2 regions of the Staphylococcus sp. mip270_02 genome follow, and region 1 is predicted to be linked to the other one. Evidence: a T-box and tRNA genes for the amino acid it is inferred to sense, from the RefSeq annotation. Region 1 holds a T-box; the other holds one or more tRNA genes.

What was found. The T-box of region 1 lies ahead of ACW5YJ_RS07665 (valine--tRNA ligase). A T-box ahead of a tRNA ligase gene usually reads a tRNA of that ligase, here a tRNA-Val.
Region 2: it encodes a tRNA-Val, which carries the amino acid that the T-box ahead of ACW5YJ_RS07665 (valine--tRNA ligase) is inferred to sense. The anticodon was not compared.

What each region holds. Positions count from the first base shown of each region.
Region 1 is NZ_CM132934.1:1,623,560-1,638,697, reverse strand. Features, by position in the region: gene ACW5YJ_RS07670 (bifunctional folylpolyglutamate synthase/dihydrofolate synthase) at 1-461, opposite strand, end outside; gene ACW5YJ_RS07665 (valine--tRNA ligase) at 473-3,103, opposite strand; T-box leader at 3,146-3,387, opposite strand; gene ACW5YJ_RS07660 (DNA-3-methyladenine glycosylase I) at 3,446-4,024, shown strand; gene ACW5YJ_RS07655 (hypothetical protein) at 4,425-4,586, shown strand; gene ACW5YJ_RS07650 (YitT family protein) at 4,971-5,819, opposite strand; gene ACW5YJ_RS07645 (MFS transporter) at 6,092-7,495, opposite strand; gene ACW5YJ_RS07640 (AbrB family transcriptional regulator) at 7,803-8,873, opposite strand; gene hemL (glutamate-1-semialdehyde 2,1-aminomutase) at 8,968-10,251, opposite strand; gene hemB (porphobilinogen synthase) at 10,265-11,245, opposite strand; gene ACW5YJ_RS07625 (uroporphyrinogen-III synthase) at 11,235-11,921, opposite strand; gene hemC (hydroxymethylbilane synthase) at 11,940-12,866, opposite strand; gene ACW5YJ_RS07615 (cytochrome C assembly family protein) at 12,916-13,752, opposite strand; gene hemA (glutamyl-tRNA reductase) at 13,774-15,108, opposite strand.
Region 2 is NZ_CM132934.1:1,428,551-1,443,688, forward strand. Features, by position in the region: rRNA gene ACW5YJ_RS06575 (16S ribosomal RNA) at 17-1,569, shown strand; tRNA gene ACW5YJ_RS06580 (tRNA-Ile) at 1,673-1,749, shown strand; tRNA gene ACW5YJ_RS06585 (tRNA-Ala) at 1,770-1,845, shown strand; rRNA gene ACW5YJ_RS06590 (23S ribosomal RNA) at 2,036-4,958, shown strand; rRNA gene rrf (5S ribosomal RNA) at 5,039-5,153, shown strand; tRNA gene ACW5YJ_RS06600 (tRNA-Val) at 5,163-5,238, shown strand; tRNA gene ACW5YJ_RS06605 (tRNA-Thr) at 5,255-5,330, shown strand; tRNA gene ACW5YJ_RS06610 (tRNA-Lys) at 5,338-5,413, shown strand; tRNA gene ACW5YJ_RS06615 (tRNA-Leu) at 5,427-5,508, shown strand; tRNA gene ACW5YJ_RS06620 (tRNA-Gly) at 5,512-5,586, shown strand; tRNA gene ACW5YJ_RS06625 (tRNA-Leu) at 5,595-5,680, shown strand; tRNA gene ACW5YJ_RS06630 (tRNA-Arg) at 5,698-5,771, shown strand; tRNA gene ACW5YJ_RS06635 (tRNA-Pro) at 5,780-5,853, shown strand; tRNA gene ACW5YJ_RS06640 (tRNA-Ala) at 5,872-5,947, shown strand; tRNA gene ACW5YJ_RS06645 (tRNA-Met) at 5,975-6,048, shown strand; tRNA gene ACW5YJ_RS06650 (tRNA-Ile) at 6,076-6,149, shown strand; tRNA gene ACW5YJ_RS06655 (tRNA-Ser) at 6,159-6,251, shown strand; tRNA gene ACW5YJ_RS06660 (tRNA-Ser) at 6,296-6,388, shown strand; tRNA gene ACW5YJ_RS06665 (tRNA-Met) at 6,402-6,475, shown strand; tRNA gene ACW5YJ_RS06670 (tRNA-Asp) at 6,484-6,559, shown strand; tRNA gene ACW5YJ_RS06675 (tRNA-Phe) at 6,570-6,642, shown strand; tRNA gene ACW5YJ_RS06680 (tRNA-Thr) at 6,653-6,728, shown strand; tRNA gene ACW5YJ_RS06685 (tRNA-Tyr) at 6,735-6,818, shown strand; tRNA gene ACW5YJ_RS06690 (tRNA-Trp) at 6,836-6,909, shown strand; tRNA gene ACW5YJ_RS06695 (tRNA-His) at 6,912-6,984, shown strand; tRNA gene ACW5YJ_RS06700 (tRNA-Gln) at 6,996-7,067, shown strand; tRNA gene ACW5YJ_RS06705 (tRNA-Cys) at 7,077-7,147, shown strand; tRNA gene ACW5YJ_RS06710 (tRNA-Gly) at 7,248-7,322, shown strand; tRNA gene ACW5YJ_RS06715 (tRNA-Gly) at 7,338-7,412, shown strand; tRNA gene ACW5YJ_RS06720 (tRNA-Gly) at 7,428-7,502, shown strand; gene panD (aspartate 1-decarboxylase) at 7,690-8,076, shown strand; tRNA gene ACW5YJ_RS06730 (tRNA-Leu) at 8,396-8,478, shown strand; gene ACW5YJ_RS06735 (PTS sugar transporter subunit IIC) at 8,746-9,813, shown strand; gene ACW5YJ_RS06740 (ABC transporter substrate-binding protein/permease) at 10,106-11,572, shown strand; gene ACW5YJ_RS06745 (amino acid ABC transporter ATP-binding protein) at 11,565-12,287, shown strand; gene queG (tRNA epoxyqueuosine(34) reductase QueG) at 12,450-13,580, shown strand; gene trmL (tRNA (uridine(34)/cytosine(34)/5-carboxymethylaminomethyluridine(34)-2'-O)-methyltransferase TrmL) at 13,582-14,052, shown strand; gene ACW5YJ_RS06760 (sugar phosphate isomerase family) at 14,235-14,834, shown strand; gene ACW5YJ_RS06765 (SAS053 family DNA gyrase inhibitor) at 14,855-15,040, shown strand.

The sequences.
Region 1 (15,138 bases):
GTAGAATCATTTTTAATACCTAATCCCGCTTCAACAATTACAAAGTCAACTGGGTGGATTTCACCAAAATATAAAAACATCATCGTTGTAATAATCTCAAATTCGGTTGCAGTTCCAAGGTCAGTTTCCACTTCTAAGGCTTCGCTTACTGGTTTTACTCTTTGAACTAATTTAACAATATCATCATCACTTATTGGTAGACCATTCAAACTAATACGTTCGTTGAATGTTTCAATAAATGGCGATGTGAAAGTGCCCACATCATATCCGTTATCAACAAGTGCTGAACGTAGATACGACACCGTGGACCCTTTGCCATTTGTGCCACCAACATGAATACCGTTTATATTAAATTGGGGATTATTTAGTCTATCCAACATCCACTCCATACGTTTGACGCCTGGTTTAATACCAAATTTAGTTCGTTCATGTATCCAATATAAGCTATCTAGGTAATTCATTTTAAGGACTCCTATGCTTTTAATTGATTAATTCGTAATTTAACACCGTCATATTTCTCTTGATATGTTTGTTTCTTCTCACGTTCTTCATTAATAACTTTTTCAGGTGCTTTATTGACGAAGTTTTCATTTGCTAATTTCTTATTCACGCGATCGAGCTCTTTTTCCCATTTCAAGAGTTCATTCTCTAAACGCTCAATTTCTTTATCCATATCTATTAGACCTTCCAATGGTAACACAACTTCACCAGCAGTCGTAACAGAGGTCATGGCTTTTTCAGGAATTTCAATATCCATATCAATTGTCAATTCACTTGGATGACAGAATCTATCAATATAATTCGAATTGTTTAACAATGTCTCTTTGATATTATCATCTTTTGCTTTAATAAAGATTGGAATTGCCTTTGAAAGCGGCGTATCTACTTCAAGACGTGATTGTCTAACTGATTTAATAATTTCAACAAGTTGTTGCATCGTTTCTTTACTGTCATCAAATGTGAGTTCGTCATTCACTTTTGGCCAAGATGCGTTTACAATTGTTTCACCTTCATGAGGTAAGTTTTGCCATATTTGCTCAGTAACAAATGGCATAAATGGGTGTAACATTCTCATTGTGTTATCGAGAACATACGTAAGTACTGAACGTGTAACTTGCTTTTGCGCTTCATCTTCACCGTTCATAGGTATCTTACTCATCTCGATATACCAATCACAGAATTCATCCCAAATAAAGTTATAAAGAGTACGACCAACCTCACCAAATTCATATTTATCACTTAAATCCGTAACATTTGCAATGGTTTCATTTAATCGAGTTAAAATCCACTTATCTGCAAGAGAAAGGTTTCCTGATAAGTCTACATCTTCTACCTTAAAGTCTTCACCAATATTCATAATACTAAATCTCGCAGCATTCCATATTTTATTAATGAAATTCCATACAGATTCAACTTTTTCAGTAGAATAACGTAAATCATGACCAGGAGATGAACCTGTAGCAAGGAAGTATCTTAAGCTGTCTGCACCATATTCATCAATGACATCCATAGGATCCACACCATTGCCAAGTGATTTACTCATCTTCCTACCGTCTTCTGCACGGACTAATCCATGTAATAATACATCGTTAAAAGGACGTTTTCCAGTAAATTCTAAACCTTGGAATATCATTCTTGCAACCCAGAAGAAGATAATGTCATATCCAGTTACTAATGCATTAGTTGGGAAGTAACGTTGGAAGTCTTCTGCTTCTGTATCTGGCCAACCTAATGTTGAAAATGGCCATAAAGCACTTGAGAACCAAGTATCTAATACGTCTTCATCTTGAGTCCAATTTTCAATATCTTCAGGTGCTGATTCACCCACATAAATTTCGCCCGTTTCTTTATGGTACCAAGCTGGAATTTGATGCCCCCACCAAAGTTGACGTGATATTGTCCAGTCTCTAATTTCTTCCATCCAACGATTAAAAGTTTTTTCAAAACGTGCAGGAACAAAATCAATTCTATCGTCTGTTTTTTGATTATCTAGTGCTTGCTCAGCAAGTGGTTTCATTTTAACAAACCATTGTGTTGATAAATACGGTTCTACAACTGCGCCAGAACGCTCTGAATGACCTACTGAATGTTCATGTGCCTCAATTTTAATAACAAGGTCTTCAGCCTCTAGGTCTTTCACTAATTGCTCACGACAATCAAATCGATCCATGCCTTGATACTTACCAGCTTTATCATTCATTTTGCCTGATTCATCCATTACGATAATGCGTTCTAAATCATGGCGATTTCCTATTTCAAAGTCATTAGGGTCATGTGCTGGTGTTACTTTCATTGCACCACTACCAAATTCAATATCAACATATTCATCTGCTAATATAGGTAGTTCTCTACCAATGATAGGTAAAATTACTTTCTTCCCAATAACATCTTTGTAACGTTCATCGTTAGGGTTTACGACAATCGCAGTATCACCTAACATTGTTTCAGGACGTGTTGTAGCAATTTCAATAAATCCATCACCATCTGCATATGGATATTTAAAATGGTAAAACTTACCTTCAACATCTTCATGTATTACTTCAATGTCAGATAAAGCAGTACGTGCGATTGGATCCCAATTTATAATATATTCACCGCGATATATTAAACCTTTATTATACATATCCACAAATACTTTTTTCACAGCTTTACTTAAACCTTCGTCTAACGTGAAACGTTCTCTACTGTAATCTAAGCCTAGGCCAAGTTTCGCCCACTGTTCTCTGATAAAATTAGCGTATTCTTCTTTCCAATCCCAAGCTTGTTCAAGGAATTTTTCTCGACCTAAATCATGTCTTGATAAACCTTGCTCGTTTAACTTTGCTTCTACTTTTGCTTGCGTAGCAATACCTGCATGATCCATGCCTGGTAAATATAAAGTATCATAGCCTTGCATACGTTTCATTCGCGTTAATATATCTTGTAATGTAGTATCCCATGCATGCCCCAAATGTAATTTACCAGTTACGTTTGGTGGTGGGATTACAATTGTATATGTCTCTTTTGAACTATCTTCTGTCGCTTTAAAATAACCATTGTTAACCCATTGGTCATAACGTCCGGACTCGACTTCGTTCGGATTATATTTTGGTTTCATTTCCATTCGTTAAAATCCTCCTTAAAAATAAAAATATCCGCCCTATCAATATAGGACGGTTATTCCGTGGTACCACCTAAATTCAAGAAATTATAGTATAATTTCAAGCACTTAATTATATGATTAACGCTCAAACACGCTTTAGCCTATACTATAATTATTTAAAAGTATTATATTTCAGCTAAAGTTCAATGTGGGCTACCTTCAATAAGTAAAATTGTACATTTACACCAACCATGTACTCTCTTCTAAATTTCAGCTTATTTACTCTTCCCAGTAGACAATATTCTTTTACTTAATTATAGTATAATGGATGTTAAAATAAGTCAATGCACTGGAGTGAAATTTATGAATGAATGCGCATTTGGAACAAAAGATCCCCTTTACCTCCACTATCACGATGAGGAATGGGGACAACCTATTTATGATAGTTTGAAATTATTTAAATTAATTGCACTTGAATCACAACATGCGGGCCTTTCATGGTTAACTATTTTAAAGAAAAAAGAATCTTACGAACAAGCTTTTTATAATTTTGATCCAACTAAAATTTCAAAAATGACAACTGAAGATGTTGATCGATTAATGACTTTTCCCAATATCGTGCATAATCGTAAAAAGATAGAAGCAATAATTAGTCAAGCACAAGGTTATTTCAATATAGAAAAGGATTATGGAAGCTTTAGTGACTTTTTATGGTCTTTTGTAGATTATAAACCGATTGATTGCGCCTATGCTACACCAAGTGAACGCGTTACAGTAGATGACCGTGCTACAAAACTTTCAAAGCAACTTAAAAAATATGGTTTTAAATTTTTAGGTCCTGTTACTGTTTTTTCTTTTTTAGAAGCAGCTGGTTTGTATAATGCACATTTACAAACGTGCCCGAACAACCCCAATCATTATAAAGGCAAAGGTTTTGAGTAATATTTAAATTTCAATCTTCCCACAGTGTTTGCCCTTTTCTCGAAAATCTGCCTTTTTTTGCCCTTAAAAATGCCCACCTATTCACTTAGGTGGGCTTTTGCGTATTCGTATAGTTTACTAACTTTACATGTACTAGTAACACACAATAATATATAGGCAATTACTGAAGTAAATTAACCATCCTTAAATAACTGCTTTATTAAGAAACTAGCCAAACACAAAATTATAAATACTAAAACAATTGATAGTATATCGCTTGAAGTATATTTGGGTATAATAATAGCACACAAATAGGTAATAACTATGATGTATAATATAAACGCTAAAATTTTCATTATTTACACTACCGTTTTTATTTACAGCTTTGGAAGCATAGATACTAATAACAGAATGTGAAAAATTGGAAATCGCACCTGTTGCTGATACTGATATAACGGCTCCTAAGAAAGCCGCCGATTCGACTGTTCCAATTCGTAATAAATTAGTTGTTGCTGCAGGAGACAAATATAGATTCATTGTGCCATTTATTCCGTATGTAGCTTTAGTAACTCCGCTTTTTTAGCTGCTTCTGTGACCATTTTATTAGACGAAACTTTAGATTCTATTAAACCTTGCTTTACTAATTATTGATCAACTTCAGCATCAGATAGATATGTTACTGATTCTTCATTTTCAACTGTAACATGTTTTGCACCTTGAACACTTGGGTTAATTTGATTAACATTACTTTTTATGTTTTCTACTTCTTTAGATGAAGCATCAGTATCAGTTTTAAATGTTTCTTCATCTGTTCAATACTTTTCCGCTATACTTCGGTCAATGCCTTCAGTCGCAACAGTAAAAAAAGTTATTTTTCCTGATAATAAAAAAACACATTGATTTTGCATCATAATATTACTTAATAATTCATATAAAAAGCTAATAGAATCAACTACTTAGTATATTTTTATGTGATGTTATTAATAAACGTACTACCTAATACATCTCTTACATCATGTATAACTAAAAATGCTTTTTTATCTTCTTGGTAAACTAAATTTTTAATTTTAGTAACTTGAGATTGATGAACTACTACATAAAGCATGCCTGTCTCATTTTTTGAATATCCCCCTTTGCTAGGCAATATTGTAGTTCCTCTTCCGGTGAAATTATTAATTTTATCTGCTATCATTTCATTTTTTTCAGAAATAATAGTTACTGCTTTTTTAGGATTAAAACCTTCAATGATAAAAGATGTTGCTCTTTCAGTAATAAATAACATAATAATCGTAAATAACACATTTCTTAAAGGTAGAACAATTAAAAATGATAAAACTATTAAACTGTCTAATAAAAATATAGATTTAGACGTTTTAAAACCAAAATATTTATTAAGTATTCTAGCGATAACAGCTGGTCCACCTACTGTACTTCCTGTAGACAATACTAATCCTACACTTATACCAATTATCGCTCCACCAAACACCGAATTAATTACAAAATCATCAATCCCTAAATTCACGCTTTTAGTCAACTCTAAAAACAATGACAACGCTGTATTAGATATGACTGTATATATTGCTACTGTTTTACTTAAATATTTCCATCCAATAATAATAAGTACTATATTTATTATTAATGAAGTTAACGCTGGTGATAAACCCAGTGAATATTTCAAGGCTAAAGAAATACCAACAGTTCCTCCATCTCCTAAATTAGATCCTAGTAAAAACCCATTTACGCCAATAGCATTTATAAAAGTACCAACTAAACATATAATAATGTTTTTATAATGATTTACTATCATTGCCTTCATAAGTAATCCCTCTTTTTTAATAATTTATACGTAATATCATATTCAAATACTTAAAGGATATATTTTATATATTCTTTTTTATGTAAAACTAGCTCAACAAATTGAAAATTGAGCATTGTAGAAGTAATAGGTTACATACAGTTATATACCGGCCATAGAATAAATATAGCCAATCTTAGTATGTTTTTACTTCAAAAAAATACTTTTCAATAGCTCTCATTTGGTAGGATTAAATGAGAACATTGAAAAGTACATTTTTTATAACGAATAAGTTATTTATCTTGTTGGCTTTCTGAATACCACCATAATGAATCTTTAGGATTTTCAACAGCCACTTTAAATTCTTTTTCATTTGAAACAGTTGGATAAGAACCTTTTAATGATTGTTTTGAAGTATCTTTAAATAAAAATACTACAACTATAAGTCCAATTATACTAACAAATAACCAATAAAAGCCAGGCGCTAGATTGTTTCCAGTTTCATGTACTAACCAAGTAGCTACTAAAGGCGTAGTTCCACCGAACACGGATACAGCAATGTTAAATGTCCAAGATAACGTTCTATAACGAACGTTGGTAAAGAATAATGTTGGTAACGTACCCGGCATTGTACCTTCATATACAGATAACACGATGCCGATCATTAATAAGCCCATAAATAAGAAGGCTAAATTACCATTATTTAAAAACTGGAATGAGATTAATGAAAATACAATTCCTAATGTTAAACCTATACTGATAATTTTTTTATTACCAACTTTATCGCCTAATCGACCGAACATTATTGCAAATGGTAACATGATTATGAGTACCACTGCTGTAATTGGTGTGCTAATCGTATCTTTGATGCCTACATTTTCATCCAAATAAGAAGGCATATAACCTAACAATAAATAGTTTGTAATATTAAAGAAAGCAACAAAAACAATGCATAACAAAATGTCACGTTTATTATCTTTAATTATTTGTAAAATATTTTGTGTTTCTTCTTTACTGTCAGCTAAATCATTTTCAAAAATAGGTGATTCCTCTAAATGTGTTCTCAAATACAAGCCAAATAGTCCAATAGGAATACTAATGAAGAAAGGTATTCTCCATCCCCAACTTTCCATGCTACTGCTTGGTATTAACCAAAACATTATTGTCACTAATATTGAAGCAAGTATGTAGCCAGATAACGTACCTAACTCTAGTCCACTCCCTAATCTAATACGCTTATTATCAGGTGAAGATTCAGCAATATATACCATTGCACCAGCATATTCTCCACCAACAGAAAAACCTTGTAATATGCGAGCTAACAACAATATTATTGGCGCCCATATACCAATTTGATCATATGTAGGTAGAATACCTATTAAAAATGTCGAGAATGCCATTAATATAATCGTAGTTGTTAAAACGATTTTTCTTCCATATTTATCACCAATTTTACCAAAAAATATACCTCCGACTGGTCTAAGTAAAAAAGCAATAGCAAAAGTCGCAAATGTAAAAATCAATTTTATTTCATCATTATCAACTTGACTAAAGAAATTTTTACTTATAATCACTGCTAAATATGAATATAATGCAAAATCAAACCATTCCATAGCATTACCAATGCCAGTAGCAAATACGCTTTTTTTCGCTTGGTTAATGTCTACAGTATTAATTTTCCTTTTATTAAATTTCATGATACATACACTCCTTTTACTCACAATAAGACATTTTAGCACGTTTTAATTGCACGTCAATAAGCCAAATGATCCAAAAAGAAAATGTATTCGCTTACTCCTTAGAGCAATAATGTAAAGAATGTTTTAAAAATTTTTAACAAATTTTTAATTATAAATTCAAAATTACACATAAACACACAAATTATCATTATGTATTTTATAAAAAAATTAGCACTTCCATATTTAGAAGTACTAATTAAAAATTTTTATTTATTATTAAAGTGGAATATCCTAAAAGTTAGAAATATAAATAAAGACTTTAGTTTTAAGAATGTGATTTATTTCTAAACTTTAGGAAATAACTTAATAATGGTGCAATTAGAAATAGTATAAAGAATATTCTAAAGATGTGATAACTTGAAATCAATGCTACATCTGCACCAGTTTCAATTGCAACTAATACGATTTGACTCATACCACCTGGCGCAGCACCTAAAAACAATTCATTAACAGAATGGTCGGAAACCATTGCAATAAATAGCACCATTACAAAAGTTAAAAATATTAATAGTATATTTTGAAATGCAATTGCTACAGCGATTCTACCTTTCATTTGGTCTAATAATTTAGCAATTTGTATACCTATACGTATCATATAAATAACTTGTGCTGCAGCAATAATATAATTGTCTAAGGTAAATGTAACACCAGTTAATAAATTCCAACATATAAGTACTAATATCGGTGCAAGTAATTGTCTGGTCGGAAAATTAATTTTCCCCATAATGACATATACTAAAAATACTGCAAGTGCTAATAAAAGTATATTTGGAATAGTCAATGCTTCGGTTAGTGTATTGACCATACTACCACCTGACGAATGACTACCAACACTGTCTTGAAAGAAATACGAAATAAATGGCACAAGAATAACAACAAATATAATTCTTGATGTTTGTGTTAAACTGACGACCATAATATTCGCTTTCTTATTTTCCTCTGCCATTATAAGCATTTGACTTAACGCGCCTGGAATCACACTTAATATTGCAGTTTCAGTATTTACCTTAGCAATTTTTTTAAAGAAAAAGGCTATTATTAATGCAAGTCCTAATAGCATAACTGTGATTAATATAATAGTCAGCCAATCATCTTTGATATCAAAGATTACATTTTCGGTAAAAGTTGATCCTATTTGGACACCTAATAATACCAATCCAATTTGACTTAGCCAAAACGGCCATTCAACTTCCATGTGAAAGCATCTAACACAAATGACACTTGCAATTATAGGTCCAAACATAAATGGTAATAGTATATTTGCTGCATTTAAGATTAGACTTAATAAAATAGCTAGCAATAAAACGATGATATTATTTCTTAATTGTTTACTCATGTTCTCACAACTTTCGTAGTTATCGTCATACTTAACTGAGCTATCCATATTAAAACCCGATCAACGCATTGGTTGTTCGGGCATAATTTAAACTTTATACAATTCGACTTAGAGCAGTATCGAACGCTTCTATAGTTTGTTTAATATCTTCTTCGGTGTGCGCGGTTGAAAGAAATGTACCTTCAAATTGTGATGGTGGTAAAAATACTCCCTCATTTGCCATTTCTCTGTACATTTGACTAAACATTTCTAAATCACTATTGTTTGCTTCTTCAAAGTTTGTAACAGGCCCTTCATTCAAGAAATATCCTATCATAGAACCTGCTCGATTTACAGTGATTGGCACATTATGTTTTGCAAACACTGTTTTTAATCCTGCTTCTAATTGATCGCCTAATTTATTAAAATAATCATATGTTTCTGGTTTAAGTTGTACAAGAGTCTCATACCCACTAGTCATAGCTAAAGGATTACCTGATAAAGTACCAGCTTGATAGATATCACCTGCTGGGGCAATATGGTCCATGATTTCTTTTTTGCCGCCAAAGGCACCTACTGGTAGACCTCCTCCAATTACTTTACCTAAACAAGTTAAGTCTGGGGTCACATTAAAGTATCCTTGCGCACAATTATATCCTACTCTAAAGCCTGTCATAACTTCATCAAAAATTAATAATGAACCATATTCAGTTGTAATATCTCTTAGTCCTTGTAAAAAGCCTTCAATCGGTGGAACGACACCCATGTTACCAGCAACGGGTTCTACAATAACGCCTGCAATGTCGTCACCAAATTCTTCAAATGCAACTTTAATTGCCTCTAAATCATTATAAGGCACTGTAATTGTATTTTTAGCGATCCCTTTAGGCACGCCTGGAGAATCTGGTAATCCTAAAGTCGCAACGCCGGAACCAGCTTTAATTAGTAAAGAGTCACTATGACCATGATAACAACCAATAAATTTAATGATTTTATTTTTTCCAGTATAACCACGCGCTAAACGCAAAGTATCTAGTGTCGCTTCTGTACCAGATGATACCATACGTACCTTCTCAATAGATGGTACTCGATCTATAACAAGTTCTGCTAATTTATTCTCTTGTGTTGTTGAAGCACCAAAACTTGTACCCTTATCTACCGCCTCATGAATCTTATCAATAACTTGCTTGTTTTTATGACCTAAAATTAACGGTCCCCAACTTAGTACATAATCAATATAAGCATTGCCGTCAATATCATATATCCTTGAACCTTCACCATGATCCATAAAAATTGCTGGTGTATCTACAGATTTAAATGCTCTAACTGGACTATTTACACCACCAGGCATTAAATGTTCTGCTGCTTCCATTGCTTTTTCAGAATTACTGTAACGCATTGTATCCATCCTCCTATTGTTCTTCATCTAAATATCGACAAATATCTTTTGAAAAATAAGTGATAATCATATCTGCACCTGCACGTTTCATAGAAATCATTTGTTCCATAACCACTGCTTTTTCATCTATCCATCCATTAATTGATGCAGCTTTGGTCATACTATATTCGCCACTTACATTATATGCAACGACAGGTACATTTGTTGTATTTCTGACGTCTCTAATAATATCTAAAAAGCTTAATGCAGGTTTAACTATCATCATATCTGCACCTTCATTTAAGTCACTATCTAATTCTCTTAAAGCTTCTCTACGATTTGCTGGATCCATTTGGTATGTTTTACGGTCGCCAAATTGTGGTGCAGATTCAGCAGCATCACGGAATGGCCCGAAGAAACTTGATGAATATTTAATCCCATAACTCATAATAGGTATATTATGATAACCTGCTTGATCTAAGCCTTCACGAATCTCTGCTACAAAGCCATCCATCATATTACTTGGAGCAATGATATCAGCTCCTGCTTCAACTTGAGAGATTGCAGTTTTTACTAGTAATGGTAATGATTTATCATTGTCGACATCTTTCGTTTCTTCATTAATCACTCCACAGTGTCCATGGTCTGTATATTCGCATAGACATGTATCTGCTACAATTAGTAAATCACTATACATTGATTTTGCTTTTCTAGTGGCTTCTTGTATGATACCGTTATGATCATAAGCGCCTGTACCTACAGCATCTTTTTCATTTGGTACACCAAAAAACATAATACCTCTAATACCTAAATCATAAGCTTCTTTAATTTCCTCACCAAGTAAATTTAAACTTATTTGATATATACCTGGCATTGATTTGATTTCTTCTTTAACATTATCACGCTCTACAACAAAAATAGGATAAATTAAATCTTCTTTTCTTATATGTGTTTCACGTACCATACTTCTCATTGATTTACTACTACGTAATCTTCTGTGTCTATCAAATTGCATTTGTTTCCCAACTTTCTATTATTTTGCTAACTAATGATTCTAGCGTTTGAATTTCTGATACCGTGCCTTTAGCATGATATTGATGTAATGTTTCCAATGTTTGTAGACCAATTACAAAATAATGGTCAAAGTTCACTGTCATTTCATGATTAAAATAATAACGTACAGCTGATGAGCTTGCGAAAGCTACAGCATCTATTTCACCTTTTTTAATCATCATTTTAACATCATTGATATTATCAGTATGTGGAACTGGTTTATACAAGTCAATTTTCTGAACTATATAATTTTGATTATATAGTTCATCTTGTAACAAAGACCTTGCCGCATTACTGGAAGGCAACAATATTCTACTACCTTCTTCAGCACAAAACGACTCAAGAAATCCCTCTTGAGAATAGTCTTTTGGGCAGAAAGATACCTCCAATCCCAATGACTTACAGTAGTTCGCAGTTTTCTCACCAATAACTGCTATCTTACCCACATTAACATGTTTTAGATATGGTTGAAAAAACTTCACCGCATTTTTGGACGAAAAAATAAGCCAGTCATAGTTCACATTCAATAAATTTAAGTCGAATGATAATGCCTCTACACGGATAAATGGTCTGTGTATGATACATGCATCATTTCTTTTAAATTCACTGGTTTGTGTCATAACTATAACTGGTCTCATCATTTTCACCTCGAAGGATTATTGTTCTTCGTTTAGTGCTTTAATTATTTCGTAAGCGCCTTGCGCATTTAATACTTCAGTAACTTTTTCCCCGAGTTCAACTGGGTTTGTACCACGCTCTGTGTGTTCATAACGTTCTTTGCCATCAGGCGACATAATTAATCCAGTGAACTCAATTGTACCATCACTTTCTTTAGTTGCATAGCCACCGATAGGCACTTGGCAACTACCGTTCATACGAGTTAAAAATGTTCTTTCAGCAGTCACACATGAAGCTACATCATCGTTGTGAACTTTGCTTAATAAATCTAGTAACTCTTTGTCATCTGAACGACACTCAATACCTAAGGCACCTTGTCCAATTGCAGGGATTAATGTTTCTTTATCTAAGTAAGTCGTGACGATATCATCAGACCATCCCATACGTTTAAGACCAGCAGCAGCAAGAATAATAGCATCATAATCTTCAGTTTCCAATTTACTTAATCGCGTATCAATGTTACCTCGAATCCATTTTATTTGTAAATTCGGGTATTTTGCCAAAATTTGTGCGCCGCGGCGCAACGAACTAGTACCTACAATACTATTATCTGGAAGTTCATCCAATTTAATGTGATTTTTAGCTATATAGGCGTCATATGGATTTTCACGATCTGGTATACAACCTAATGTTAAACCTTCAGGTATAACGCTTGGTACATCTTTTAAAGAATGAATCGCCATATCAATTGAATGGTCGAATAATTCGTTTTGTATTTCTTTAACAAATAATCCTTTGCCGCCAACTTTTGATAGCTGTTTATCTATTATTCGATCACCTTTTGTTACTATTTCTTTAATCTCAATATCTAACTCAGGCTCTATTGCTTTTAATTTATCTATAAACTGTTGGCTTTGTGTCATAGCTAATTTACTTCTTCTTGAACCAACGACTAACTTACGCATCATGCGCAACCTCCTAAAAATACAACTATTTATCATTTAATTTTTATAATTATATCCCTGTCCATTGATGAAAATCAGAAACATGTGAAGCAAAAAATAAATTTATCATACTCAAACAAAATAAGATGATATTAAAATAAATTAATTTATGTTTAGTTAACATATGCTTCACTCTAAAAATGATATAAATGCCATATAGCAAAGTGATAACTATCGACATAACCACTTTAGGATCAATCAAAATATTTAATCCTAAAGCATTGAATCCCCACTGAGCACCTAAGATAATACTTAAAATGATAAATAAAAAACCAATTAAACTACTATAGAATACAATTTGCTCAAGCGTAGCAACGCTTGCTATTCTAAAATATTTTTGATCAAATCGTTTTTGTTTTAAATTTTTATACTGAATTAAGTATAAAATGCTATTTACAAAAGCAAAAGCAAATAGGGCGTAACTAATAATTGCAAATGTGACATGGACAATAAGCAATTCGTTGATTAGGTTTAATTTTTCACCTGTACCATGGTAATGCATTGGTTGAAAAGTACTCATCGCAATAAATATAAAACCAATTAAATTGAATAAAAAAATTGAAAAATCTATTTGTTTAATAACACTAATCACAATAGAAATAGAAATAATCAACCATGCCAATGCAAAAAACACATCAAAAATATTACCTAAGGGTACTTGTTTCGTAGCATTAATATAAAATGATAAAGAGATTGTTTGTAACACCCAAACAATCCCTAATGTAACAAATCCAATTCTTCTTACTTTATAAAACTTTTTGATAAAATCAAAAAAGTAACAAGCGATACTAAAAAAATAAAATAATAATATAAGTTCATTTAACCTTATGAACATAATTTCTTGCATATCATCACCATTTGAATATGCTTATTCAAAACTCAATATTTGGCTGTTTACCACCTTATTAGTAGTTTCTTTTTTAGATTCATATGCATTTTCAGCCTCAATGTCAAAAATGTTTTGAAATAGCTCTAATTTTTCGGTACTTTTCTTATCACTACTTAATTCTTTAGCTTGTTTTATAGGATCTTTCAACATTTGATTGATAATACTTTTCGTGTGTTTTGAGATTATTTTTCGTTCTCTTTCTGATAATCCAGGTAATTTGCGATCTAAACTATCCATAGTATCTTCTTGAATATTCATTGCTTTTTCTCTTAATGCACGAATAACTGGTACAACACCTAGCATGTTCACCCATTCATTATGCGCTGAAATTTCATTTGGAATACTTTGCATAATTTGATCAGCTGCATTTTGACGTTCTCTCAAATTGGCATCTACCAACCCTTTTAAGTCATCTACATCATAATTAAACACATCTGCTATTGCATCAATTGTAGGTTCAATATCCCTAGGAACTGCAATATCAATTAATACTAAAGAATCATTTTTACGTTCAGACGCGCATGATTGCAACATTTTATTCGTTACAATATATTCATCAGAACTTGTTGAACTGATTACTATGTCCACGTTTGCTAAAAGTTGCGGTAAAGATGTCATTGCTTCAAATTTCACGTTATGTTTCATTGCTAGATTTTGAGCTTTACTCAAAGTTCTATTTACAATCGTAATATCTGTTACACCTGAACCGATTAAATTAAGAAGTGATAGTTCACTCATATCCCCTGCACCAATGATTAAAGCTTGCTTATTACTAATTTTGCCAAACACTTTTTTACTTAGTTCAACTGCAGCATACGAAACACTTACTGCATTATCAGCAATATCTGTTTCATTATGTGCTTTTTTCGCAAAAGTAATTGCTTGTTTAAATAAATGATTAAAGATTGTACCTGTTGTATCTTCTTCTTGAGCAATAAAAAATGCATTTCTTATTTGTCCAAGAATTTGTGTTTCTCCTAGAACTACAGAATCTAAACCTGAAGTAACTTGCAATAAATGTTTTACTGCATCGTCCCCCACTTTTACTTCAGTCATTTGTTTAATTTCTTCAACATCAAAACCAAAGGATCTCGCTAAAAATCTTTGAATATAATAGCGACCCGTATGAATTTGATCTGTTACAGCATATACTTCTGTACGATTACAAGTTGATAATATCACGTTTTCTAATATAGATTTCGTTTCATATAAACCAACATTGGCTGAACGTATGGCATCATCCTTAAAAGCAACTTTTTCTCTAAGTGCTACATCTGCTGTGCGATGATTTATGCTAACCGCAATTAAATGCATTTATAACGCCCTCCATACATATTACAATAA
Region 2 (15,138 bases), 200 kb from region 1:
CAAACATCATAATTCATTTATGGAGAGTTTGATCCTGGCTCAGGATGAACGCTGGCGGCGTGCCTAATACATGCAAGTCGAGCGAACAGATAAGGAGCTTGCTCCTTTGACGTTAGCGGCGGACGGGTGAGTAACACGTGGGTAACCTACCTATAAGACTGGGATAACTTCGGGAAACCGGAGCTAATACCGGATAACATTTGGAACCGCATGGTTCTAAAGTGAAAGATGGTTTTGCTATCACTTATAGATGGACCCGCGCCGTATTAGCTAGTTGGTAAGGTAACGGCTTACCAAGGCGACGATACGTAGCCGACCTGAGAGGGTGATCGGCCACACTGGAACTGAGACACGGTCCAGACTCCTACGGGAGGCAGCAGTAGGGAATCTTCCGCAATGGGCGAAAGCCTGACGGAGCAACGCCGCGTGAGTGATGAAGGGTTTCGGCTCGTAAAACTCTGTTATTAGGGAAGAACAAATGTGTAAGTAACTGTGCACGTCTTGACGGTACCTAATCAGAAAGCCACGGCTAACTACGTGCCAGCAGCCGCGGTAATACGTAGGTGGCAAGCGTTATCCGGAATTATTGGGCGTAAAGCGCGCGTAGGCGGTTTCTTAAGTCTGATGTGAAAGCCCACGGCTCAACCGTGGAGGGTCATTGGAAACTGGGAAACTTGAGTGCAGAAGAGGAAAGTGGAATTCCATGTGTAGCGGTGAAATGCGCAGAGATATGGAGGAACACCAGTGGCGAAGGCGACTTTCTGGTCTGTAACTGACGCTGATGTGCGAAAGCGTGGGGATCAAACAGGATTAGATACCCTGGTAGTCCACGCCGTAAACGATGAGTGCTAAGTGTTAGGGGGTTTCCGCCCCTTAGTGCTGCAGCTAACGCATTAAGCACTCCGCCTGGGGAGTACGACCGCAAGGTTGAAACTCAAAGGAATTGACGGGGACCCGCACAAGCGGTGGAGCATGTGGTTTAATTCGAAGCAACGCGAAGAACCTTACCAAATCTTGACATCCTTTGAAAACTCTAGAGATAGAGCTTTCCCCTTCGGGGGACAAAGTGACAGGTGGTGCATGGTTGTCGTCAGCTCGTGTCGTGAGATGTTGGGTTAAGTCCCGCAACGAGCGCAACCCTTAAGCTTAGTTGCCATCATTAAGTTGGGCACTCTAGGTTGACTGCCGGTGACAAACCGGAGGAAGGTGGGGATGACGTCAAATCATCATGCCCCTTATGATTTGGGCTACACACGTGCTACAATGGACAATACAAAGGGCAGCTAAACCGCGAGGTCATGCAAATCCCATAAAGTTGTTCTCAGTTCGGATTGTAGTCTGCAACTCGACTACATGAAGCTGGAATCGCTAGTAATCGTAGATCAGCATGCTACGGTGAATACGTTCCCGGGTCTTGTACACACCGCCCGTCACACCACGAGAGTTTGTAACACCCGAAGCCGGTGGAGTAACCATTTATGGAGCTAGCCGTCGAAGGTGGGACAAATGATTGGGGTGAAGTCGTAACAAGGTAGCCGTATCGGAAGGTGCGGCTGGATCACCTCCTTTCTAAGGATATATTCGGAAACATCTTCTTACGAAGATGAAACAGGAATAACATTGACATATTGTATTCAGTTTTGAATGCTCATTAGAGTATTCATATCGGAATGGGCCTATAGCTCAGCTGGTTAGAGCGCACGCCTGATAAGCGTGAGGTCGGTGGTTCGAGTCCACTTAGGCCCACCATTAGATTTGAATATTTTTATGGGGGCTTAGCTCAGATGGGAGAGCGCCTGCTTTGCACGCAGGAGGTCAGCGGTTCGATCCCGCTAGTCTCCACCATAAAATTTGTACATTGAAAACTAGATAAGTAAGTAAAATTTATGATTTTACCAAGCAAAACCGAGTGAATTAGAGTTTTTTAACAAGCTTTGAATTCAAAAAGAAATAATCGCTAGTGTTCGAAAGAACACTCACAGATTAATAACATTTTGGGTTTTCAACCGACTTGTTCGTGTTGAAAGTCAAAAAAGATTAAGTTATTAAGGGCGCACGGTGGATGCCTTGGCACTAGAAGCCGATGAAGGACGTTACTAACGACGATATGCTTTGGGGAGCTGTAAGTAAGCTTTGATCCAGAGATTTCCGAATGGGGAAACCCAGCATGAGTTATGTCATGTTATCGATATGTGAATACATAGCATATCTGAAGGTAGACGCGGAGAACTGAAACATCTTAGTACCCGCAGGAAGAGAAAGAAAAATCGATTCCCTGAGTAGCGGCGAGCGAAACGGGAAGAGCCCAAACCAACGAGCTTGCTTGTTGGGGTTGTAGGACACTCTATACGGAGTTACAAAAGAATAAACTAGACGAATCATCTGGAAAGATGAATCAAAGAAGGTAATAATCCTGTAGTCGAAAGTTTATTCACTCTTGAGTGGATCCTGAGTACGACGGAACACGAGAAATTCCGTCGGAATCCGGGAGGACCATCTCCCAAGGCTAAATACTCTCTAGTGACCGATAGTGAACCAGTACCGTGAGGGAAAGGTGAAAAGTACCCCGGAAGGGGAGTGAAATAGAACTTGAAACCGTGTGCTTACAAGTAGTCAGAGCCCGTTAATGGGTGATGGCGTGCCTTTTGTAGAATGAACCGGCGAGTTACGATTTGATGCAAGGTTAAGCAGTGAATGTGGAGCCGTAGCGAAAGCGAGTCTGAATAGGGCGTTGAGTATTTGGTCGTAGACCCGAAACCAGGTGATCTACCCATGACCAGGTTGAAGTTCAGGTAACACTGAATGGAGGACCGAACCGACTTACGTTGAAAAGTGAGCGGATGAGTTGTGGGTAGCGGAGAAATTCCAATCGAACCTGGAGATAGCTGGTTCTCTCCGAAATAGCTTTAGGGCTAGCCTCAAGTGATGATTATTGGAGGTAGAGCACTGTTTGGACGAGGGGCCCTTATCGGGTTACCGAATTCAGACAAACTCCGAATGCCAATCAATTTAACTTGGGAGTTAGAACGCGGGTGATAAGGTCCGTGTTCGAAAGGGAAACAGCCCAGACCACCAGCTAAGGTCCCAAAATATATGTTAAGTGGAAAAGGATGTGGCGTTGCCCAGACAACTAGGATGTTGGCTTAGAAGCAGCCATCATTTAAAGAGTGCGTAATAGCTCACTAGTCGAGTGACACTGCGCCGAAAATGTACCGGGGCTAAACATATTACCGAAGCTGTGGATTGTCCGTAAGGACAATGGTAGGAGAGCGTTCTAAGGGCGTTGAAGCATGATCGCAAGGACATGTGGAGCGCTTAGAAGTGAGAATGCCGGTGTGAGTAGCGAAAGACGGGTGAGAATCCCGTCCACCGATTGACTAAGGTTTCCAGAGGAAGGCTCGTCCGCTCTGGGTTAGTCGGGTCCTAAGCTGAGGCCGATAGGCGTAGGCGATGGATAACAGGTTGATATTCCTGTACCACCATAATTCGTTTTAAGCGATGGGGGGACGCAGTAGGATAGGCGAAGCGTACTATTGGATTGTACGTCCAAGCAGTAAGACTGAGTGTTAGGCAAATCCGGCACTCTTAAGGTCAAGCTGTGATGGGGAGAGGAAATTGTTTCCTCGAGTCGTTGATTTCACACTGCCGAGAAAAGCCTCTAGCTAGAATTGTGGTGCCCGTACCGCAAACCGACACAGGTAGTCAAGATGAGAATTCTAAGGTGAGCGAGCGAACTCTCGTTAAGGAACTCGGCAAAATGACCCCGTAACTTCGGGAGAAGGGGTGCTCTTTAGGGTTAACGCCCAGGAGAGCCGCAGTGAATAGGCCCAAGCGACTGTTTATCAAAAACACAGGTCTCTGCTAAACCGTAAGGTGATGTATAGGGGCTGACGCCTGCCCGGTGCTGGAAGGTTAAGAGGAGTGGTTAGCTTCTGCGAAGCTACGAATCGAAGCCCCAGTAAACGGCGGCCGTAACTATAACGGTCCTAAGGTAGCGAAATTCCTTGTCGGGTAAGTTCCGACCCGCACGAAAGGCGTAACGATTTGGGCACTGTCTCAACGAGAGACTCGGTGAAATCATAGTACCTGTGAAGATGCAGGTTACCCGCGACAGGACGGAAAGACCCCGTGGAGCTTTACTGTAGTCTGATATTGAAATTCGGCACAGCTTGTACAGGATAGGTAGGAGCCTGAGATACGTGAGCGCTAGCTTACGTGGAGGCGTTGGTGGGATACTACCCTCGCTGTGTTGGATTTCTAACCCGCACCATTTATCATGGTGGGAGACAGTGTCAGATGGGCAGTTTGACTGGGGCGGTCGCCTCCTAAAGAGTAACGGAGGCGCTCAAAGGTTTCCTCAGAATGGTTGGAAATCATTCATAGAGTGTAAAGGCATAAGGAAGCTTGACTGCGAGACTTACAAGTCGAGCAGGGTCGAAAGACGGACTTAGTGATCCGGTGGTTCCGCATGGAAGGGCCATCGCTCAACGGATAAAAGCTACCCCGGGGATAACAGGCTTATCTCCCCCAAGAGTTCACATCGACGGGGAGGTTTGGCACCTCGATGTCGGCTCATCGCATCCTGGGGCTGTAGTCGGTCCCAAGGGTTGGGCTGTTCGCCCATTAAAGCGGTACGCGAGCTGGGTTCAGAACGTCGTGAGACAGTTCGGTCCCTATCCGTCGTGGGCGTAGGAAATTTGAGAGGAGCTGTCCTTAGTACGAGAGGACCGGGATGGACATACCTCTGGTGTACCAGTTGTCGTGCCAACGGCATCGCTGGGTAGCTATGTATGGACGGGATAAGTGCTGAAAGCATCTAAGCATGAAGCCCCCCTCAAGATGAGATTTCCCAACTTCGGTTATAAGATCCCTCAAAGATGATGAGGTTAATAGGTTCGAGGTGGAAGCATAGCGATATGTGGAGCTGACGAATACTAATCGATCGAAGACTTAATCAAATTTTAAATTGTTTTGTTTTGGTTAAATCATATTTTACTTACTATCTAGTTTTGAATGTATAATTTCATACATTTCATTGTCTGGTGACAATGGCAAAGAGGTCACACCTGTTCCCATGCCGAACACAGAAGTTAAGCTCTTTAGCGCCGATGGTAGTCGGACTTACGTTCCGCAAGAGTAGGACGTTGCCAGGCAATTTATATGGAGGATTAGCTCAGCTGGGAGAGCATCTGCCTTACAAGCAGAGGGTCGGCGGTTCGAACCCGTCATCCTCCACCATTTATTACTTTTAATAGCCGGCCTAGCTCAACTGGTAGAGCAACTGACTTGTAATCAGTAGGTTGGGGGTTCAAGTCCTCTGGCCGGCACCATTTTAAAGAGCCATTAGCTCAGTTGGTAGAGCATCTGACTTTTAATCAGAGGGTCAGTGGTTCGAGCCCACTATGGCTCACCATTATTTTAATATCGCGGGTGTGGCGGAATTGGCAGACGCACTAGACTTAGGATCTAGCGCCTTACGGCGTGGGGGTTCGACTCCCTTCACCCGCATATGCAGAAGTAGTTCAGCGGTAGAATACGACCTTGCCAAGGTCGGGGTCGCGGGTTCGAATCCCGTCTTCTGCTCCATTATTTTTGCCGGGGTGGCGGAACTGGCAGACGCACAGGACTTAAAATCCTGCGGTGAGAGATCACCGTACCGGTTCGATTCCGGTCCTCGGCATAATCCTATAAAATTATGCGCCCATAGCTCAACTGGATAGAGTACTTGACTACGAATCAAGAGGTTATAGGTTCGACCCCTATTGGGCGCATTAATTTACGGGAAGTAGCTCAGCTTGGTAGAGCACTTGGTTTGGGACCAAGGGGTCGCAGGTTCGAATCCTGTCTTCCCGATAAACCTAAAATATATATGGGGGCTTAGCTCAGATGGGAGAGCGCCTGCTTTGCACGCAGGAGGTCAGCGGTTCGATCCCGCTAGTCTCCACCATATTTAATAATACAACATAAATACAACGGCGGTGTAGCTCAGCTGGCTAGAGCGCACGGTTCATACCCGTGAGGTCGGGGGTTCGATCCCCTCCACCGCCACTAATTATTAGTTGTAAATTATATTTAGGACCTTTAGCTCAGTTGGTCAGAGCTAACGGCTCATAACCGTTCGGTCGCAGGTTCGAATCCTGCAAGGTCCATATAATTTTGGAGGAATACCCAAGTCCGGCTGAAGGGATCGGTCTTGAAAACCGACAGGGGCTTAACGGCCCGCGGGGGTTCGAATCCCTCTTCCTCCGCCATTTTTATCATAATTGAATATAATTTAATTTTAGCTAATATTTGTGGAGGAATACCCAAGTCCGGCTGAAGGGATCGGTCTTGAAAACCGACAGGAGCTTAACGGCTCGCGGGGGTTCGAATCCCTCTTCCTCCGCCATTAATATTATTATCGCGGGATGGAGCAGTTCGGTAGCTCGTCGGGCTCATAACCCGAAGGTCGGTGGTTCAAATCCGCCTCCCGCAATTTTTAAAGGTCCCGTAGTGTAGCGGTTAACACGCCTGCCTGTCACGCAGGAGATCGTGGGTTCGAATCCCATCGGGACCGCCATTTTAATTATGGTTCAGTAGCTCAGTTGGTAGAGCAATGGATTGAAGCTCCATGTGTCGGCAGTTCGATTCTGTCCTGAACCATTTTATGCAAGCCGGCCTAGCTCAACTGGTAGAGCAACTGACTTGTAATCAGTAGGTTGGGGGTTCAAGTCCTCTGGCCGGCACCATTCTTAGGAGGGGTAGCGAAGTGGCTAAACGCGGCGGACTGTAAATCCGCTCCTTCGGGTTCGGCAGTTCGAATCTGCCCCCCTCCACCATTTATTTTTAATTTAATAGGGGCATATTTCAACGGTAGAATAGAGGTCTCCAAAACCTTTGATGTGGGTTCGATTCCTACTGCCCCTGCCATGGCGGTTGTGGCGAAGTGGTTAACGCATCGGATTGTGGTTCCGACACTCGTGGGTTCGATTCCCATCATCCGCCCTCTATATTAATGGGCTATAGCCAAGCGGTAAGGCAATGGACTTTGACTCCATCACGCGCTGGTTCGAATCCAGCTAGCCCAGTTTTTTATTGGCGGCATAGCCAAGTGGTAAGGCAGAGGTCTGCAAAACCTTTATCACCGGTTCAAATCCGGTTGCCGCCTTCATCAAAATGCGGGAGTATTTCAACTTTCAGAATACGTTCCTTCCCGGAACGTGGTATAGGTGTAAGTCCTATCTTCCGCTCCATAATTTAATAATTAAGCGGGAGTAGTTCAACTCTCAGAACACATTCCTTCCCGGAATGAGGTATAGGTGTAAGTCCTATCTTCCGCTCCATAATTTAGTAATTAAGCGGGGGTATTTCAACTTTCAGAATACGTTCCTTCCCGGAACGTGGTGTAGGTGTAAGTCCTATCCTCCGCTCCATAATTTAATAATTAAGCGGGAGTAGTTCAACTCTCAGAACACATTCCTTCCTGGAATGAGATATAGGTGTAAGTCCTATCTTCCGCTCCATTTATTCTTCCTTATGGGAAGTTTTTTTATATCTTTTTTGTCTTAACATGTAATCTTATTTTAAATTCTAATATTTGTAGCAATTTCTATATAATATGGTAATATGAATAATCATAATAGTATTTTGTACTATTAATTTAAACAACATACATTATTATAAATATTTTGTGGTAGGAGATTGTATATAATGATTAGAACAATGATGAATGGAAAAATTCATAGAGCGAGAGTTACGGAATCAAATTTAAACTATGTAGGTAGTATTACTATAGATAAAGATTTATTAGAAGCAGTTGATATATTACCTAATGAAAAAGTAGCTATTGTAAATAATAATAATGGGGCAAGGTTTGAAACATATGTGATTGAAGGTGAACGAGGTAGTGGTAAGATTTGTTTGAATGGCGCGGCCTCTAGATTAGTTGAAGTGGATGATGTGGTAATCATTATGAGTTATGTTCAACTGAAGGAAGAAGAGCTTTCTACACATGCCCCAAAAGTTGCTGTTTTGAATGAATATAATCAAATTACACAAATGATTCATGAAGTTGAGAGTGAAGTCATAACTGATTAGCATTAATATTTTACTTTGATCTTTTTAATTCCTCTATATAATTATATAGAGGAAATTCATGTTTTATAGATTTTAACTTTTACTTAATTTTTAACATTTATCTAAGTTATTATGCTTAAAGCTTTGAAGTTGAATAGTGACAAAATTTACAATTTACATTTTAAATTATTGTACTTAAACCTAGCAATTACAGGTTTATTTAATAAATCTATTGACGACAAATGTAGTTAGTAATATAATGTATTTATGCCATTTAGAAGTTGTATAATATTTACAGATATAAATGATGATTAATAAATAGTCTCGTATGAGCTATTGAGCCGGCGTGGCGGAATTGGCAGACGCGCGGGACTCAAAATCCCGTTCCTTTTTGGAGTGTCGGTTCGATCCCGACCGCCGGTACTAATAAAATAACTAACACTTTAGAAACATCATTTAATGATGTTTCTTTTTTTTTTACTTTCTTTAAGTTTAAATAGAAGTAAATTTAAATATTGTATTTTAAATTTAGTCATATGTCATTTCTTTTATTAATATAGAAGTTTTTTTGTAAATCTCTATACTTATAGAACCTTTAAAATTAATTATTACTATGCTTAAGTTAATATTGTAGTTTAATACAATGTGTAATATTATTAGTCTAATGTTATATTTGGAGGACATAATTTGATGGTTAAGTATAAAAGTTCAGAATCAAATGGAAAACAATTTTTTAGTAATATTTTACAAGCTGTTGGTGCAGGAGTAGTAATTGCTTTATTACCTAATGCATTATTAGGAGAGTTATTAAAGTTTTTTAAAGATGGTAATCAATTACTAGAATCAATATATCAACTTGTAGTATTAATTCAGTCATTTATGGCATTTATCATTGGCGTTTTGGCAGCACATCAATTTAAGTTTAATGGTGCAGGTGCTGCAATGGTTGGTGTCTCTGCTATGTTAGGTAGTGGTGCCGTGAAAATTACAGCTGGAGGATTTGTGTTAAATGGTATCGGTGATATTATAAACACTATTCTCGTCGTTATTGTTGCATGTTTTTTATATTTATTATTACGCGATAAACTAGGTTCATTAGAAATGATTATTTTACCAGTGTTAATACCTGTAATAAGTGGCGTTATTGGATTATATACGCTAAGTTACGTATCAAATGTTACTAAAGGTTTAGGGCATTTTGTTAGTTCGTTTACAGAACTTAATCCAATGTTAATGTCGATATTAATTTGTATTACTTATTCATTATTAATGGTAACGCCAATATCTGTTGTAGCTATTGCAACTGCCATAGGTTTATCAGGATTAGGAAGTGGGGCTGCAAATATGGGGATAGTTGCTGCGTGTGTAACATTTTTATTTGGTTCAATTAGAGTTAATAGCGCTGGCGTGAATTTAGTTCTAATAATCGGTGCTGCAAAAATGATGATACCGGTTTATTTTAAACATTTAATTATTGCAGTTCCATTAACTATAAACGGTATAATTGGTGGCTTGATTGCTTATTTCATAGGTATACATGGCACACCAATGTCTGCTGGATTTGGATATACAGGCCTTGTAGGACCAATAAACGCATTTAATCGTATGGATGGAGATCCGACGACCAACATTATTCTACTTGTTTTTGGTTACTTTATCATACCTTTTGTATCAGCGTTTTTTGTACATGAATTATGTAAAAAATTCATTGGTAAATATTCTGATGAAATTTACAGATTCGAAATCCCGAGACAATAGGCGTATCAAACGCTATAAACTAAAACAAATAATTTAAATTTTGCATATACTTATACCTATACCAAAATAAAGGAAAGTATATGTTATATCACTCTTTGAGGTGCTTAATAGGGCGGTTTAGGAAATCATTACTAAAATTTTGATTTCTAACCGCTTTTTTTATACATATTTTTTGCATAATAATTTATTTTAATTAAAGGAAGTGCGATATAACAATAATTTTTAAATTTGCTGTTGAATAATATTACGTTATTGTGTATAATAATTGATATTATAGAGAGGGGATACGAAAATGAAATACATATTAAAAAGCTTTATGGTATTTATAATTATTTTTAGTGCCATAATAAGTTATATAAACCCTACAGCTCATGCACAAGCGCAAGATGATCAATGGGAAAAAATAAAAGAGCGTGGTGAGTTAAGAGTCGGTTTGTCCGCGGATTATGCACCTTATGAATTCGAACATAATGTTAATGGCAAAACTGAATACGCGGGAATAGATATTGAATTAGCTAAAAAAGTAGCAAAGGACAATGATTTAAAATTAAAAATTGTAAATATGCAATTTGATAGTTTACTGGGAGCTATTAAAACTGGGAAAGTAGATTTAATTATTTCTGGTATGACACCTACACCAGAACGTAAAAAGGAAGTAGACTTTTCTGATCCTTATATGACGGTTCAACAAAAAATGATTATAAAAAAATCCGATACTGATAACTTAAAAACTATTGATGATTTTACTAATAAAAAAATAGGGGTTCAAAAGCAAACGCAACAGGAAAAAATCGCTCAATCAGATATTGAAAATGCTCAAATTCAATCACTGACTAGAGTTCCAGAAGTCATCATGTCATTAAAAAGTGGAAAAGTTAGCGGCATGGTCATTGAAGGCCCAGTGGCAGAAGCGTATTTAAAACAAAATAAAGATTTAACTTTTGCTGATGGAGTGAAATTTAATGAAGGAACTAAAAGTACTGCAATTGCTGCACCAAAAAACGCTCCTAAATTAATGGAAAAATTAAATTCTAGTATTAAAGAAGTTAAGGATAAAAACTTAATTGCAGATTATAAAGATTCAGCTGCAGAAGCAATGAAGAAAGATGATGGTAACTTCTTTAGCAAGTATGGCAACTTTTTCTTAAAAGGTATTCAAAACACTATTTTAATTTCAATTGTGGGAGTGTTATTAGGGACTGTTTTTGGAGCTATTATAGCATTAATAAAACTTAGTAAGATAAAAGTACTTAGATGGATAGCTTCAGCTTATATTGAATTTTTAAGAGGTACGCCATTGTTAGTACAAGTATTTTTAGTTTATTTTGGTACCACAGCGATGCTTGGTTTAGATATTTCAGCTTTAATTTGCGGTATGATTGCGCTTGTAATTAACTGTTCTGCTTATATTGCCGAAATAATAAGAGCAGGAATTAACGCGGTAGATAAAGGACAAACGGAAGCTGCACGTAGTTTAGGGCTTACTTACGGTCAAACTATGAAAACAGTTATATTACCTCAAGCGATTAAAAAGATATTACCAGCGTTAGGTAATGAATTTGTAACTGTAATTAAAGAATCATCAATTGTTTCTGTAATAGGTGTAAGTGAAATCATGTTTAACGCTCAAGTAGTACAAGGTGCTTCATTTGATCCATTCACACCATTATTAGTGGCAGCAGTCTTATACTTTATACTTACATTCACACTATCTAGAGTGATGTATTTCTTTGAAGGGAGAATGAAAGTTAGTGATTAATATTAAAAATTTATATAAAACTTTTGGTAAAAATGAAGTTTTAAAAGGTATTGATATGTCAGTGAATCAGGGAGAAGTTGTAGCTATCATTGGACCTTCAGGTAGTGGGAAAAGTACATTGCTGCGTTGTATGAATTTATTAGAAACACCTACAAGTGGTGAGGTTATATTTAAAGATCATAGCTTAACGAGTAAAAATACAGAGTTAGAAAAATTACGTCAACAAATGGGGATGGTATTTCAAAACTTCAACCTATTCCCACATAAAAAAGTAATAGATAATATCATTTTAGCCCCAAGTTTATTAAAAAAAGACAAGCAAAGTAATTTAAAGGAACAAGCTCAGGAATTACTAGATAAAGTAGGATTAAGTGATAAAGCTGATGCATATCCTTCACAATTGTCAGGTGGACAAAAACAGAGGGTTGCTATTGCTAGAGCATTAGCCATGAATCCAGAAGTTTTACTTTTTGACGAACCTACTTCAGCATTAGACCCAGAAGTGGTTGGTGATGTTTTGAAAGTTATGAAAGATCTTGCAAAAGAAGGTATGACAATGGTTGTTGTAACTCATGAAATGAATTTTGCTAGAGATGTGAGTGATAAAGTAGTATTTATGGCAGATGGTGTTATCGTTGAATCAGGTACTCCGGAAGAAATATTTGAGCAACAACAACATGAAAGAACTAAAAACTTCTTAAGTAGAGTATTATAAATTTTTGTTAAAGCCAGGTAGATTAAGTAATTATGATAATACAATTACTTATTTGCTTGGTTTTTATTTTTGGTAATAAAAATTGAATTTGCGCATACTCTTAACACGAAATAATGTGTTAAACTGTAGGATGTATGTTTTTAATGTGGGGTGTAAGAATAAATGGATTTAAATCAATTAAAACAAGATGTAATTGACTATGCACATACGATAGGTATTGATAGTATCGGTTTTACCACTGCTGATCCATTTGATGAAATGAAACAAAAATTAGTTGACTATCATGCTAAAGGTTATGCATCAGGTTTTGAAGAATCAGATATAGCGTTGAGGACTGAACCGAAATTAACATTACCAACTGCACGTTCCATTATAGCGATTGCGGTAGGTTATCCTAATAAATTAAAGGGCGCACCTAAAAGTACTAGAGGAGATAGAAGAGGTATGTTTGCTCGTGCTTCATGGGGGCAAGATTATCACTCTATTATGAGAAAACGCTTGGATAAACTAGCCGACTACTTGAGAGATAGAGTAGATGGTGTTGAAATCCAGTCAATGGTAGATACAGGAGCATTGTCAGATAGAGCTGTGGCAGAGCGTGCTGGTTTAGGCTATGTTGGTAGAAATGGCTTTGTAATCAACCCTGAGCTAGGAACTTGGACATATTTAGGAGAAATGCTTGTAAGTGTGCCTTTTCCACCAGATGACCCATTACTGGATAGTTGTGGAGATTGTACCATTTGTGTTGACCGTTGTCCGACTGGTGCACTAGTTGGAGATGGTCAGTTAAATAGTCAAAAATGTATTAGCTTTTTAACTCAAACAAAAGGATATTTAGCAGATGAATATCGTTATAAAATAGGTAATAGGCTATACGGATGTGATACTTGTCAGCAAGTGTGTCCAAGAAATAAAGGTATTAACACCCAGCATGAAGATATTGTCTTAGAACCTGAAATTTTAAAACCAAGATTAGTACCATTACTAAAAATGAGTAATAAAGAATTTAAAAATACGTATGGTCATTTAGCAGGTGCTTGGAGAGGCAAAAAGCCAATCCAGCGTAATGCGATAGTAGCGTTAGCACATTTTAAAGAAGAGAGTGCTATTCCTGACTTACAAGATGTAGCATTAAATGATCCTCGTCCAATGATTAGAGGTACTGCGTATTGGGCAATTGGACAAATACAGGGCGAAGATGCTAGAAGTTTTATTGAACAACAATACCAAAATGAACTAGAAGAAGTTCAACAAGAAATGTTAAAAGGATTAGAAATGAGGAGAGAACAATAGCATGACAAACCATATCGTATTATTTCAACCGCAAATACCAGGCAACACTGGTAGTATTGCAAGAACTTGTGCAGGAACATATACCAATTTACATTTAATTAAACCATTAGGATTTAGTACAGATGATAAAATGTTAAAACGTGCAGGACTAGATTATTGGAAAACTGTAAACATCATGTATCATGAAAGTATAGAAGAATTTTTTGAAGCCACTGAAGGAACATATTATTTGTTAACAAAATTTGGAGAAAAAACATATTCAGACTTTGATTTTACAAATACAGAGCATGACCACTTTTTCATATTTGGTCGAGAAACAACAGGCTTACCTGACTGGGTAAAAGAGAAATATGCAGATACTGCACTTCGTATACCTATGAATGATAATATTAGATCTCTGAACCTTTCAAACACTGCTTCTTTACTAATTTATGAAGCCTTGAGACAACAGAAATTTCCAGAGTTGCATTAATACTTACCTAAATGAATGAAAATATACTAAAAGCTTTGTATAATGATAATAAGTCTTATAATGGCTATTTGGACGAATCGTCACTTAGTTTAATAAAGTACTGGTTTACAGAAACATTATGTAGGGTATTAATAAAAATAATGCTAGAACCGTCTTAATAGAAAAAGAGGAGTGTAATTACTATGGCAATGAACTTTAAAGTTTTAGAAAACGAAAAAGTTGTAGCTGAATATGCTGCAGATATTTTAAGAAAACAATTTAACAATAATCCAACAACTATCGCAGGTGTACATCTTGCTAGTGACAATGCTCCTGTATTGGATGAATTAAAGAAAAATGTAGATAAAAACGCAGTAGATTTCAGTCAAATAAATATATTAGATTATGATGATAAGAAATCTTATTTTGAAGCGTTAGGAGTACCAGAAGGTCAAATATATAATGTATCATTTAGTGAAGATACTGAGTCATTTATTAAAGATAAGATTAAAACTAAAGAAAACAAAGGCAAATTAGTGACACAAGTACTTTCTATTGATACAAAAGGTAATTTGGACGTAAGTATCAATCAAGGTCTTTTCTCTGCACGTGAAGTAATTTTAATCATTACTGGTAGTGAGAAAAAAGAAGTAGTTCATAAACTTTATGAAGAAAATGGTAAAACAAGTTTTGAACCGTCAGATTTAAAAGCTCACCGTATGGTTAATGTAATTTTAGATGAAGCGGCTGCAGAAGGTTTACCAGAAGATGTTAGACATTATTTCACAGCACGTTTTGCATAAACAAATGTGAGGTGATTCAAATGACAAAAAATAAGAATTCAGATGAACAACCAAACGAATCTTTAGTACCCGAGAATGAAATGGTCGACGATTACGATGATGTTGTTGAATTAGGCAAAGAGATGGAACAAATTTCAGAAGAAAATGATGAAGATAAATTAGATAAATCACATGATACTGAAGTACGTTCTGATCTTAATGATTAATATATAGCTACCCGAGACATAATTAGTGTTTCGGGTTTTTGTATGTCACATAGTATTTTACAATTAAAAAGTGTATCACTTGTTTTAGCTAATAATAG